2 linked regions of the Cecembia calidifontis genome follow. The protein of the gene in region 2 interacts with the protein of the main gene of each other region in a pairwise test. Links are inferred from orthologs where the notes say so. Each region holds a gene or a part of one and is shown on either strand. Other genes may lie near its edges.

The links. The genes of interacting proteins can lie anywhere in the genome.
Region 1: the proteins of BC751_RS05810 (region 2) and dnaE interact in binary tests that used the Escherichia coli proteins (3 or more experiments, as listed by UniProt). The link is inferred for Cecembia calidifontis from one-to-one orthologs.

Annotation. Positions count from the first base shown.
Region 1 is NZ_SGXG01000001.1:417,335-423,793, reverse strand. What follows is about bases 1,055-5,935. They hold dnaE (DNA polymerase III subunit alpha), read right to left. Parts: upstream 5,542-5,935; coding sequence 1,255-5,541; downstream 1,055-1,254. Other genes in these bases: BC751_RS01855 (CBS domain-containing protein), read left to right, coding at 5,692-5,935; trxA (thioredoxin), read right to left, coding at 1,055-1,103. Also shown: BC751_RS01875 (DUF502 domain-containing protein), read left to right, coding at 1-9; BC751_RS01870 (3-keto-disaccharide hydrolase), read left to right, coding at 106-726; more of trxA, read right to left, coding at 783-1,054; more of BC751_RS01855, read left to right, coding at 5,936-6,357; BC751_RS01850 (NAD kinase), read left to right, coding at 6,368-6,459. UniProt on the Escherichia coli protein: DNA polymerase III is a complex, multichain enzyme responsible for most of the replicative synthesis in bacteria. This DNA polymerase also exhibits 3' to 5' exonuclease activity. The alpha chain is the DNA polymerase catalytic subunit.
Region 2 is NZ_SGXG01000001.1:1,342,514-1,346,890, forward strand. What follows is about bases 1,100-3,898. They hold BC751_RS05810 (3'-5' exonuclease), read left to right. Parts: upstream 1,100-2,061; coding sequence 2,062-2,736; downstream 2,737-3,898. Other genes in these bases: BC751_RS05805 (DUF294 nucleotidyltransferase-like domain-containing protein), read left to right, coding at 1,100-2,060; BC751_RS05815 (HD domain-containing protein), read right to left, coding at 2,769-3,350; BC751_RS05820 (YitT family protein), read right to left, coding at 3,353-3,898. In the rest of the region: acs (acetate--CoA ligase), read left to right, coding at 1-50; more of BC751_RS05805, read left to right, coding at 114-1,099; more of BC751_RS05820, read right to left, coding at 3,899-4,237; BC751_RS05825 (adenylate/guanylate cyclase domain-containing protein), read right to left, coding at 4,272-4,377. UniProt on the Escherichia coli protein: DNA polymerase III is a complex, multichain enzyme responsible for most of the replicative synthesis in bacteria. The epsilon subunit contain the editing function and is a proofreading 3'-5' exonuclease.

The DNA of each region.
Region 1 (6,459 bases), 930 kb from region 2 along the record:
AGAGAGTAGGGGAAGTCGGATTTCGGTTGGAATGAAGAATGAGGAATGAAAAGCCATTGAATAGAATCTTACAAACCAATTAACATATACCTAAAAACAATTTAAATGAAAAAACTACTCGCCTTTATGTTGTTATTATCCTTGTCCTTGGCAGTCCGTGCCCAGGACGGATGGATATCTTTATTCAATGGAAAAAATCTGGATGGATGGAAAATTGCAGAAAATCCATCTTCGTTTTCAGTGGAAGATGGCATTATCAAAATTGATGGCCCGCGTGCCCATGCTTTTTATATGGGTGATGTCAATGGGGGAGTCTTTAAGGATTTTGAATTGATGGTGGAGTTGAAGACCATGCCAAAAGCCAACTCGGGCATATTTTTTCACACTGCTTATCAGGAAAAGGGATGGCCAGATAAAGGCTATGAAGTTCAGGTGAATCAGACCCATGGGGACTGGAGGAAATCAGGAAGCCTTTATGCCTTCAATGATGTGAGAGAAACTTATGTCAAAGATGGGGAATGGTATACTACCCATATCATTGTCAAAGGAGATCATGTTACGGTAAAGCTGAACGGGGAAACGGTAATGGAATATGTGGAGTCTAAAGATGAAAACAGACCAGCCAATGCCGGCGAAAAAAGAATAGACAAAGGTACATTTGCCATTCAGGCCCATGACCCCGAGAGTGTCATTTATTACAGAAGCATCAAGGTCAAGGTGTTATAAAAACAAAAATCCCGGAGTATTCGCTTCGGGATTTTGTTTTGCTTTATCGTATTTTCTTAAAGAACTGCATCCAATTTTTGAGCAAGGATAGCTTTAGGAACTGCGCCTACTTGCTTGTCCACGATCTGACCTCCTTTAAAGAACATCAAAGTTGGGATACTTCTGATTCCCAAAGCTGAAGCCACTGCCGGGTTGGAGTCCACATCCACTTTGCCGACTACTGCTTTGCCTTCATAATCCCCGGCCAATTCTTCCACAATTGGGCCGATCATTTTACAAGGACCGCACCATTCTGCCCAAAAGTCCACCAGTACAGGCTTGTCTGATTTTAATATTTCTTCAAAGTTAGCGTCAGTAATTTCAATTGCTTTTGCCATCGTATTGATAATTTTGTTTATGCTTGATTTTCAAATATACTATCCAAATTTAAATTCCCGGTAAATAGTTCCAAATCAGGTTGAATATTTCTACAAACCGCATGCTGGTTTTCAAGGTGTCTTATTCCAGCCTGCCGCAATTCCATAATCATCAAATGATCTGATAAACCACCTCTGGGATTTGTCCGAGGTCCTTGATCATTTCATTGGAAGGATCCACCGTGTAGCGTTTTGACATCAGGTCTAAGGTGATGTTTTCTTTGCTGTCGATGACATTGATGTACAGCTTGGCATCTCCCTTGTACTTTTTGGTAATCTCTTCCAGCTTTTCCATCAGGTCATAGCTTAGGTCATCCAGATCAATGTTTACCCTGAGCCCTTTGATCAATTTTCCCCTGACTTCACTGAGCAACATCATGTTGTTGATCTTGAATTCAAACTCATTTTCCTTCCATTTGTTTGGATGGACTGAGCCTGTCAGGTACAGGAACCAACCGGTCATGAAGTATTCTTTGTACTTGATGTAATCCTCACCGAAAAGGAAAAATGTATGCCCACCGTGGTAATCCTCCATGGTAAGTGTACCGAAAGGCTTACCCGTTTTGGTGGTCCTATGGGCAAAACTGGTAACCATTCCCGCAGCCTTGATATCTCCTTTTTTCTTCAGGATTTCCATGTCTGAGAATTCAGGCAGCGGGGTATTCGTAAAGGATTCCATTTCTACCTTGAACTGATCCAAGGGGTGTCCTGAGATATAAAGGCCAACTACCTCTTTTTCAATATTTAGAGCCTGCAATTGACTGAATGGCTCCATAGCTGCCACGGATGGAAGCGGAACTTCCATTCCTGATCCTCCTCCAAATAAGCTTACCTGAGCACTTTCTGATTCCTGCTGTACTTTCTGGGCATATTTTACCGCCTTTTCCAACAAGGTAACATCCCCTTCAGGAGCTTCGAGATACTGTCGGCGATGGTGCTGAGGGAAGCAATCAAAGCTTCCTGCCATAGCCAGGGATTCCAGTGATTTTTTATTCAGGGCCCTGCTATTTACACGCTTACAGAATTCGAAAATGCTGCTGTACTTCCCGTTTTTCTCCCTTTCTTCCACAATGGCCTCTACAGCGGCTTCCCCTACACCTTTGATGGCGGCCATTCCAAACCGGATCTGACCTTCTTTGTTCACAGTGAATCCACTTTTGGATTCGTTGACATCCGGTCCCAAAACTGATATTCCCATACGCTTGCATTCTTCCATAAAGAATGTCACCTGCGTGATGTCGTTCATGTTGTTGCTCAGTACAGAGGCCATGTACTCAGCAGGGTAGTGTGCTTTGAGATAGGCGGTCTGATAAGCGACCCATGCATAGCAGGTGGAATGGGATTTATTGAAGGCATAAGAAGCAAATGCCTCCCAGTCTTTCCAAATTTTTTCCAGTTTTTTGGCATCATGTCCTTTTGCAGAAGCCTGTTCTATAAACTTTGGCTTCATTTTATCCAAGACATCCTTTTGCTTTTTACCCATGGCCTTACGGAGCACGTCTGCCTCACCTTTGGTAAAACCGGCCAGTTTTTGGGATAAAAGCATTACCTGTTCCTGATAAACTGTAATCCCGTAGGTTTCTTCCAGGTATTCCTGCATATCATCCAGGTCATAGGTAATGGGTTCTTGACCATGCTTCCTTTTGATAAAAGAAGGGATGTATTCCAAAGGCCCCGGACGATAGAGAGCATTCATGGCAATAAGGTCAGCAAAAACAGTGGGTTTTAATTCCCTCATGTATTTCTGCATACCGGGAGATTCGTACTGGAAGATGCCGACAGTTTCGCCTCTTTGGAACAGTTCGTATGTTTTGGCATCATCAATTGGGAAATTGTCCGGATCCAGCTCAATGCCATGTCTTTCCTTCACGATTTTAACAGCATCCTTGATCAAGGTCAGGGTTTTTAGGCCAAGGAAGTCCATCTTGAGTAGTCCGGCACTTTCCACTACGGAGTTGTCAAACTGGGTACACACCATGTCGGAATCTTTGGCCAGTGCTACTGGGACAAAGTTGGTAATGTCATCCGGTGTAATAATCACCCCACAGGCATGGATACCGGTATTCCTTACCGATCCCTCCAGGATTTTGGCCTGGTTGATGGTTTTGGAAAGCTCATCTTGTCCTTTGGAAATCCGGATCAATTCTTCCGCTTTGGTAAGGTCTTCTCCGTTGCCTTTCAGTTTTTCCGACAGCTTGGCCCTGTCTTTGGAAAGGTCAAACAAAGCCTTGAGCTTGATGTCAGGAACCAATTTCGCCAATCGGTCTGCTTCTGACAAGGGAAGGTTAAGCACCCTTGCCGTGTCCCTGATGGCCGATTTTGCAGCCATGGTACCATAGGTGATGATCTGGGCCACCTGATTGGACCCGTATTTATTGATCACATAATCGATTACCTTTTGGCGTCCTTCATCATCAAAGTCAATATCAATATCGGGAAGGGAAACCCTATCGGGATTGAGGAACCTCTCAAATAGCAGGTCATAAGCAATGGGATCCACATTGGTGATCCCTATGCAATAAGCTACGGCGGATCCTGCGGCAGAACCCCTTCCCGGACCTACGGACACGCCCATTTTCCTTGCGGCACCTGTGAAGTCCTGCACAATCAAAAAGTAGCCCGGGTAACCGGTCCTTTCTATGGTCTCCAGTTCGAAGTCCAATCTTTCCCTGATTTCATCGGTAATCACCGGATAGCGTTTTTTTGCTCCTTCGTAGGTCAAATGTCTAAGGTAGGCATTTTCTCCTCTTTTACCCCCGTCAATTTCGTCTTCAGGATGTTTGAACTCATCCGGAATGTCGAATTTTGGAAGCAATACATCCCTTTGGAGCTTATAGGTCTCGATTTTTTCTACAATTTCATTGGTGCACGCTATGGCCTCAGGAAGATCTGCAAAAAGCTTTTTCATTTCTTCCGGGCTTTTGAGGTAGAATTCATCGTTTGGAAAACCAAACCTGAATTCCCTGCCCCGCTTGCCCACATATTTTTTGGGCTTTTCTACAAGTTCCCCGTCCTTAACGCAAAGCAAAATATCGTGCGCTTTAGCATCTACTTTTTGATTGTAATAGGTGTTGTTTGCCGCAAAATATTTTACACCATATTTCTCGGCAAATTGTAGCAATACCTCGTTTACTTTTTCCTCTTCAGGGATGCCATGTCTGTTGAGTTCCACATAAAAATCCTCCCCAAACTGTTCTTTCCACCAAACAAAAGCCTCTTCGGCCTGGGTGTCGCCCACATTGAGAATGAGATAGGGGATTTCTCCCCAAAGGCCTCCCGTTGTGGCAATCAGGTCACTTTTGAACTGTACCAGCAATTCCTTGTCTATTCTGGGGACATAATAGTACCCTTCAATATTGGCGTAAGAAGCCAATTTGGCCAGGTTATGATAGCCTTTCTTATTTTTTGCCAGGAGTACAGTCTGGAAACCATCGTCCTTGGTGCTTTTGTTGGTTCTGTCTCTACAAAGGTTGAATTCGCAACCAATAACAGGTTTTATGTTAGCAGACAAAGCAGCCCTTACAAAATGGAATGCTCCCATCATATTGCCGTGATCGGTTATAGCAATCGCCGGCATATTCATCTCTTTGGCCAGAGCAATCAAAGAGGGGATTTCAGAAGTGGCCTGCAGTACCGAATATTGGGTGTGGACATGGAGGTGGGAAAAAGGCATGTCCACCATTTCTGAAATGTCCGCTGTCCCTGCTGCCTTGAGGATCTCTTTGGCTGCAGCTTTGGTGTCATCTTTGGCTGCGGCAAAATTTGCAACATCCAATTTTGGGGCCTCATAAATTACCTCTGTTGAACTTATCCCGGGCTCAGGTTTGATGACTTGCTGGGTGATAAGCCCAAAAAAGCATTTTGCTGTGGCATCCACGTCATAGGCGGCATCATGGGCATCAGCAAAACCGTTGCCGAAAAGTTTGTGATGTAGTTCGGTTAGGGTGGGCCATTTGAATTTACCGCCCTTGCCTCCTGGGATGGCACAAAAATCGGTGGCAAGGTCTTTGGTGTCCAGTTCCTGCATCTCCCTCAATTTCATCGGGATTTGCTTTCTAAGAAATTCTGAACCTACCACATTGATGTCAAAGCCGATGTTATGGCCTACCAGGTATTGGGCCTTTTCCACATCATCATTGAAAACCTGAAGTACTTTTTCCAGGTCATGGCCTTCTTTGGTCGCCCTTGCTGTGGAGATGCCGTGGACTTTTTCCGCATTGTATGGAATGGTAAAGCCCTCTGGTTTGACAATATAATTATGGTTGGAAATCAGTTTTCCCTTGGCATCATGGAGCTGCCAGGCAATCTGGACCAGGCGGGGCCAGTTGTCCAAATCTTCCATTGGGGCATCATAATTCCTGGGTAATCCTGTGGTTTCGGTATCAAAAATAATGTACATACAAACTCCTGAATTTTGGGACATCTAAAATAAGGGATATCCTTTGGAGCTGCCTCATCCCTGGCACAAATTGTCAGGAAATTTTTTATTTGAACCAGATACTTGCCATACCTGTTTTATATTTCGGAACAATTTAAATATCTTTAGTCCATGCAGGCATACGAATTCATCAATAATCTCATACCTCCTTTGAAGCTAACGGATAAGGCCAAGATGGCTTTGTCCTGGATGGAAGAGATCAGAACCAATGTTTTGCCTGTGGTAGATAATGGTAATTTTCTGGGCTTTTTGACGGACGATCAGATTTATACCAAGAACAAACCGGAATCAAAAATCGCCGAATTTGATCTCATATGCCCGACTTGTTTTGTCTATTTCGATAAGCATATCTATGATGTCATCAAAGTTTCCTCCGAATTTGATATCAATATGGTGGCCGTCGTTGACAGGGATAAAAAATACCTGGGTGTAGTCACCATGGAGGATGCTATTGGGGCTTTTGCCGATACCCTATCCATTCAATCCCATGGTGCTGTACTGGTTTTGTCCATGTATATGACGGATTACAGTCTTTTTGAAATTGCCAGGATTATCGAATCAGAAAATGCCAAGATATTAAGTAGTTTCATTTCCAATGACCCGCTTGATGACAGCAAAATCAAGTTGACATTAAAATTGGATAAAACAGAACTGAGGCATATAAAAGCCACCCTCGAAAGGTTTGGTTTTAAGATTTTAGACCAATATCAGGAAGAAAACAACATCAGTGAAGAACAGGAAAGGATTGGTAACCTATTCCGCTTCTTGAATATTTAACAGCTCCGCAATGAACACTGTCCTTCATGGAATAAACCTGAAAAAAGAATTTGTACCGTTTATTGAACAATTGATAGGTTTATTGAAAAACCGGGGGAGCCG
Region 2 (4,377 bases):
CTTTGTTGGATCCGGAAGTGGTCAAGCAGATCATTGACGGCCGAAAATAATTTTTGAATTTGGATTCCGGAAATCAGTAAATTGATTCCGGAATCCAAAATTTCAAATCTCATATGGCCAATGTCATTGTCAACAGGGTCAAGGAATTTCTCAAAAGATATCCACCCTTTAGTTTTCTAAGTGAAGACTCTTTGGAGCAGGTTGCCAAAGAAGTGGAAGTCCGATATTTTTCTGAAAATGAATTGCTTTTCGAACAGGGAGATCCTGCCCAACAGTATTTTTTTGTGCTAAAGGAAGGATCTGTGCTTTTAACCGAAAAGAAAGATGGGCAGGAAGAAATTGTAGAAGTATGTGATGAAGGGGATGTGTTTGGGGTTTTGGCTTTGCTCGGTAAAAGGCCCTATCTCCTCAATGCCAGGGTGAAGGAAGAAAGTTTGGTATATGCTATTCCGGTAGCGGTTTTTGAAAAAATACTCCATGAAAACAGCCGTGTGGGCTTATATTTTGCTGCCGGCTTTGCTTCGGGACAGGTAGTAGTGAGAACGGACCTTTCCCAATCCCAAAAAGCAAGAACTACTTTTAAAGAAATCTCCAGAGACAGTGGACTTTTGATTTTTACCGGTCAGTCTGATCTCAATTATTCTTCGGATGTACTTACCTGTCCTCAGCATACCCTCATCAGGGATGCGGTAGCTGCTATGGCTGAAAAGGGTGTTGGATCCATAGTCATAGTCAATGAAAAAGATCATCCCTTAGGTATTATTACCGATAAAGACCTGAGGAATAGGTTGATTGCGCGGAATAAAAGTTATGACACCCCCGTTGAGGAATTGATGACGACACCTGTAATTACCAAAAGGAAAGATGCTGCCTTTTCTGAACTTTACCTAACCATGATCAAAAACAGGTTGCATCACCTCATTTTTACAGAAGATGGTTCATCGGATAGCCCAATAACCGGTATCCTATCGGATCATGATATATTACTTTCTCAGGGGAATAGTCCAGCGGTATTGATCAATGCCCTGATGAATACCTGGGAAATCCATGAAATGGCCAAAATTAGGGACAGGGCAGAGAAGCTATTGGCTTATTACCTTGAAAATGAGGTTTCCATTGAGTTCGTGGCGAGTATCATATCGGAAATCAATGACATCATCATTCGGAGGGCGGTTGAGATGGCAAAGAAGAAACATGACCCTGATTTTCCGGAGATTTCAAAAGTCAAATTCTGTTTCCTTTCTTTGGGTTCAGAAGGCAGGGAGGAGCAGTTGTTGAGGACTGACCTTGACAATGCGATCGTATTTGAAAACGTACCCCTTTCCAAAGTGGAGGAAACCAAGGAGTACATGTTGCTGATAGCCCAACAGGTGATAGAAATCCTGCTGGCCTGTGGTTTTAAGCCTTGCCCGGCAGATATTATGGCCAATAATCCCAAATATTGTCAGCCATTATCCACTTGGAAAGCCATGTTTTCTGACTGGATCCACAGCCCTAACCAACAGGCCTTGATGAACGCTACGATTTTTTTCGATTATAGGGCCATAATTGGCAATAAAGTCTTGGCCGAAGAGCTTACAGAGCATATTTATAATGAAATTGCCGGAAAAAGCATTTTCCTCAATTTCCTGGCAAAGAATGCACTTTTGAATCCGCCCCCATTGGGATTTTTCAGAAATTTCATTGTAGAGAAATCAGGGGAGCAGAAGGATAAATTTGATATTAAATTGAGAGCCATGATGCCTTTGGCGGATATTGCGAGGTTATTGGTGCTCAGTCACCGGGTGGTTGGCATCAACAATACTTTTAAGCGCTTCGAAAAATTGGCAGACTTGGAGCCCAATTATAGAGAACTCATGTTGGAAGCAGGAAAGGCTTATGAAATTTTGATGCGGATGAGGGCCATCGAGGGATTGAATTCCGGGAGTTCAGGGAGGTATATACAGCCTGAAAAATTGGGTAAACTGCAGCGGCAATTGTTGAAAAATGCCTTTGCCCCCATAGATGAGCTGCAGAAGATCATTCAGGTGAGGTTCCAATTGGGTTATTTCAGAAACTGATATGAACTGGCTGAGCAGGATTTTTGGAAAAGAATTGCCCAAAACGGCTTTCGTAGAAACATACGAAAGTCTTTTTGAAAAACCAATTCCCCCCATGCGTCCTATCAGCCAACTTACATTCGTGGTTTTGGATACAGAAACTACGGGTTTGGACCCCAAAAAGGACTTTATTATTTCTTTTGGCGCCATTAAGCTCAGGTCTTATGTTTTAAAGATTGATACTGCTCAGGAAATCTATTTAAAAACACCTGTTAAAAACAAAGAAGCCATTCAGGTCCATGAAATCATTGATCCAATTGAAGGATTGACCATCAAAGATTTTGCGAAGCAATTTTTGGACTATATCGGGAGGGACATTATTGTCGGCCATCATATTGGTTTTGATTTGTTGATGCTCGAAAAAGTATTGAAGCCATTTGGCCTGAAAAAGTTGCTCAATCCGGTCCTGGATACCCAATATTTGGCCATGAGGTTGGAAAAGGGTCCCCACTATGACCCTTCTATGGGTAAACCTGGCGAATATTCCCTGGACAATTTGTGTGAGCGCTATGGTATTGAACTTGATGACAGGCATACAGCTGCCGGAGATGCATTCCTTACCGGCCAATTGCTTTTGAAACTTTTGAAAATGGCTGAGAAAAAGGGAATTAAAGATTTTGGTACTTTGATGAGGTAGGAAGCAATCCTTCAAATTTGAGATTATGCGTGTTATTTTCTTTGAATTAATTTTTGGAGGTGTTCCTTTTTTTTAGGTTCACGGTTGGATCTACAAAAATGGGTATGGTATTGGTGTTGCCTTAAAAATTCAATTTGTATTTCAATCCATTTTTCTTCATCTAGAGAAGGATCTGTATACTTCAATTCTTGGAATAGCAGTGAAGTTCCTTTCTCAAAATGTTCTGTTCCTAAATATTCCAAATCCGCATCCGCTAAAATTTTGCCGAGATGATTTTTGGGTTTTTGAGGAACCTTGGTTGCCATGATTGCAGTGCAGATTTCATTGATTTCCTTTTCAGAAAATCCCCAGGGGGGAAGCTCTTTTTTTGCAATTTCGCAGCTTATATTTTCATGTCCATTTTTTTGGACAAGGTATCCCATGTCATGGAACAAGGCCGCAACTTTTGTTAATTCAAGGTCTTTGTCACTGAGGTTTTCTATGTTACCGATCAACTTGACCTTTTCGATCACATCTTTGGTGTGGGAGGCGCTGTGATAGGTCAAATGATCCGGAATGTTTTTTTCCAGAAATGCCATATACTTTTGGTATAAAAGAGAGAACCTGTCTTTCACTTTTAAAAGTCGCTTTTTCTTTTGATGATACCTCCTTTAACCTCCTTGATACTTTGGACATAGAAGAATGCATTGGGATCAATTTCAGAGACAGCCTCTTTGATCCTATGTATTTCTAACCGGGTCACTATGGACATAATGATATCACAATCGGATTTGATATCAAAACTATTCGGTAAATAGCCCCTTTCTCCTTTATAGACTGAAATGGCCTTCCCAAAATCTTTTACGATGAGTTCTTTGATCTGTTCATAATCCTTGGAAATGATGGTGAGTGCAGTGTATTCCTCAAAACCATCCACCACATAGTCAGAGGTTTTCATCGCTGTAAAATAAACGAGTATAGAATACATGGCCGTTTCAATTCCAAACTCAAAGGCTGCCCCTAAAATGATCAGGGAATTAAGGACCATGATGGTTTCGCCTGAAGTGAGGCCTGACTTTTTTTGGGTGTAATAGCCGATGATTTCCAGACCATCAATCACTCCTCCTCCCCGGATTACAAAGCCTATTCCCATCCCGATAAAGAAGCCTCCAAAAACAGCAATCAATACTTTATCCGTCGTGAAAGTCGGTATCTGTATAAAGTACATTCCCAATGCCAGCAAGATTACTGCAAAAGATGCTTTCATGGCAAAAACAGGCCCGATTTTTTTATAACCCAAAATTAAAAATGGAATGTTGAATAGGACTAAAAGGATACTGATATGGATATTTGCAAAACCCGTCACCAGGATCGAAATTCCAGTCACTCCGCCATCCAAAAAATTATTGGGTACCATAAACCCCTGTAAACCAATAACTGCCAAAAGGACTCCTGATATGGTATATATTATGGATTTCAGGGAGAATATGGATTTCCAATGGATCTTCTTGGAAGAACTCATAATTAACGGTTTTTTGTATTTTTTCCTTTTCCCCTCACTCTACTACTTCAAATGCTTTTATTGGTTTTTGTTTGTTTTTGAGTTCTAATAGGCCGATTTCATTGCACTTAAATGATTCCTTTACCAGTTCATAGCATTTT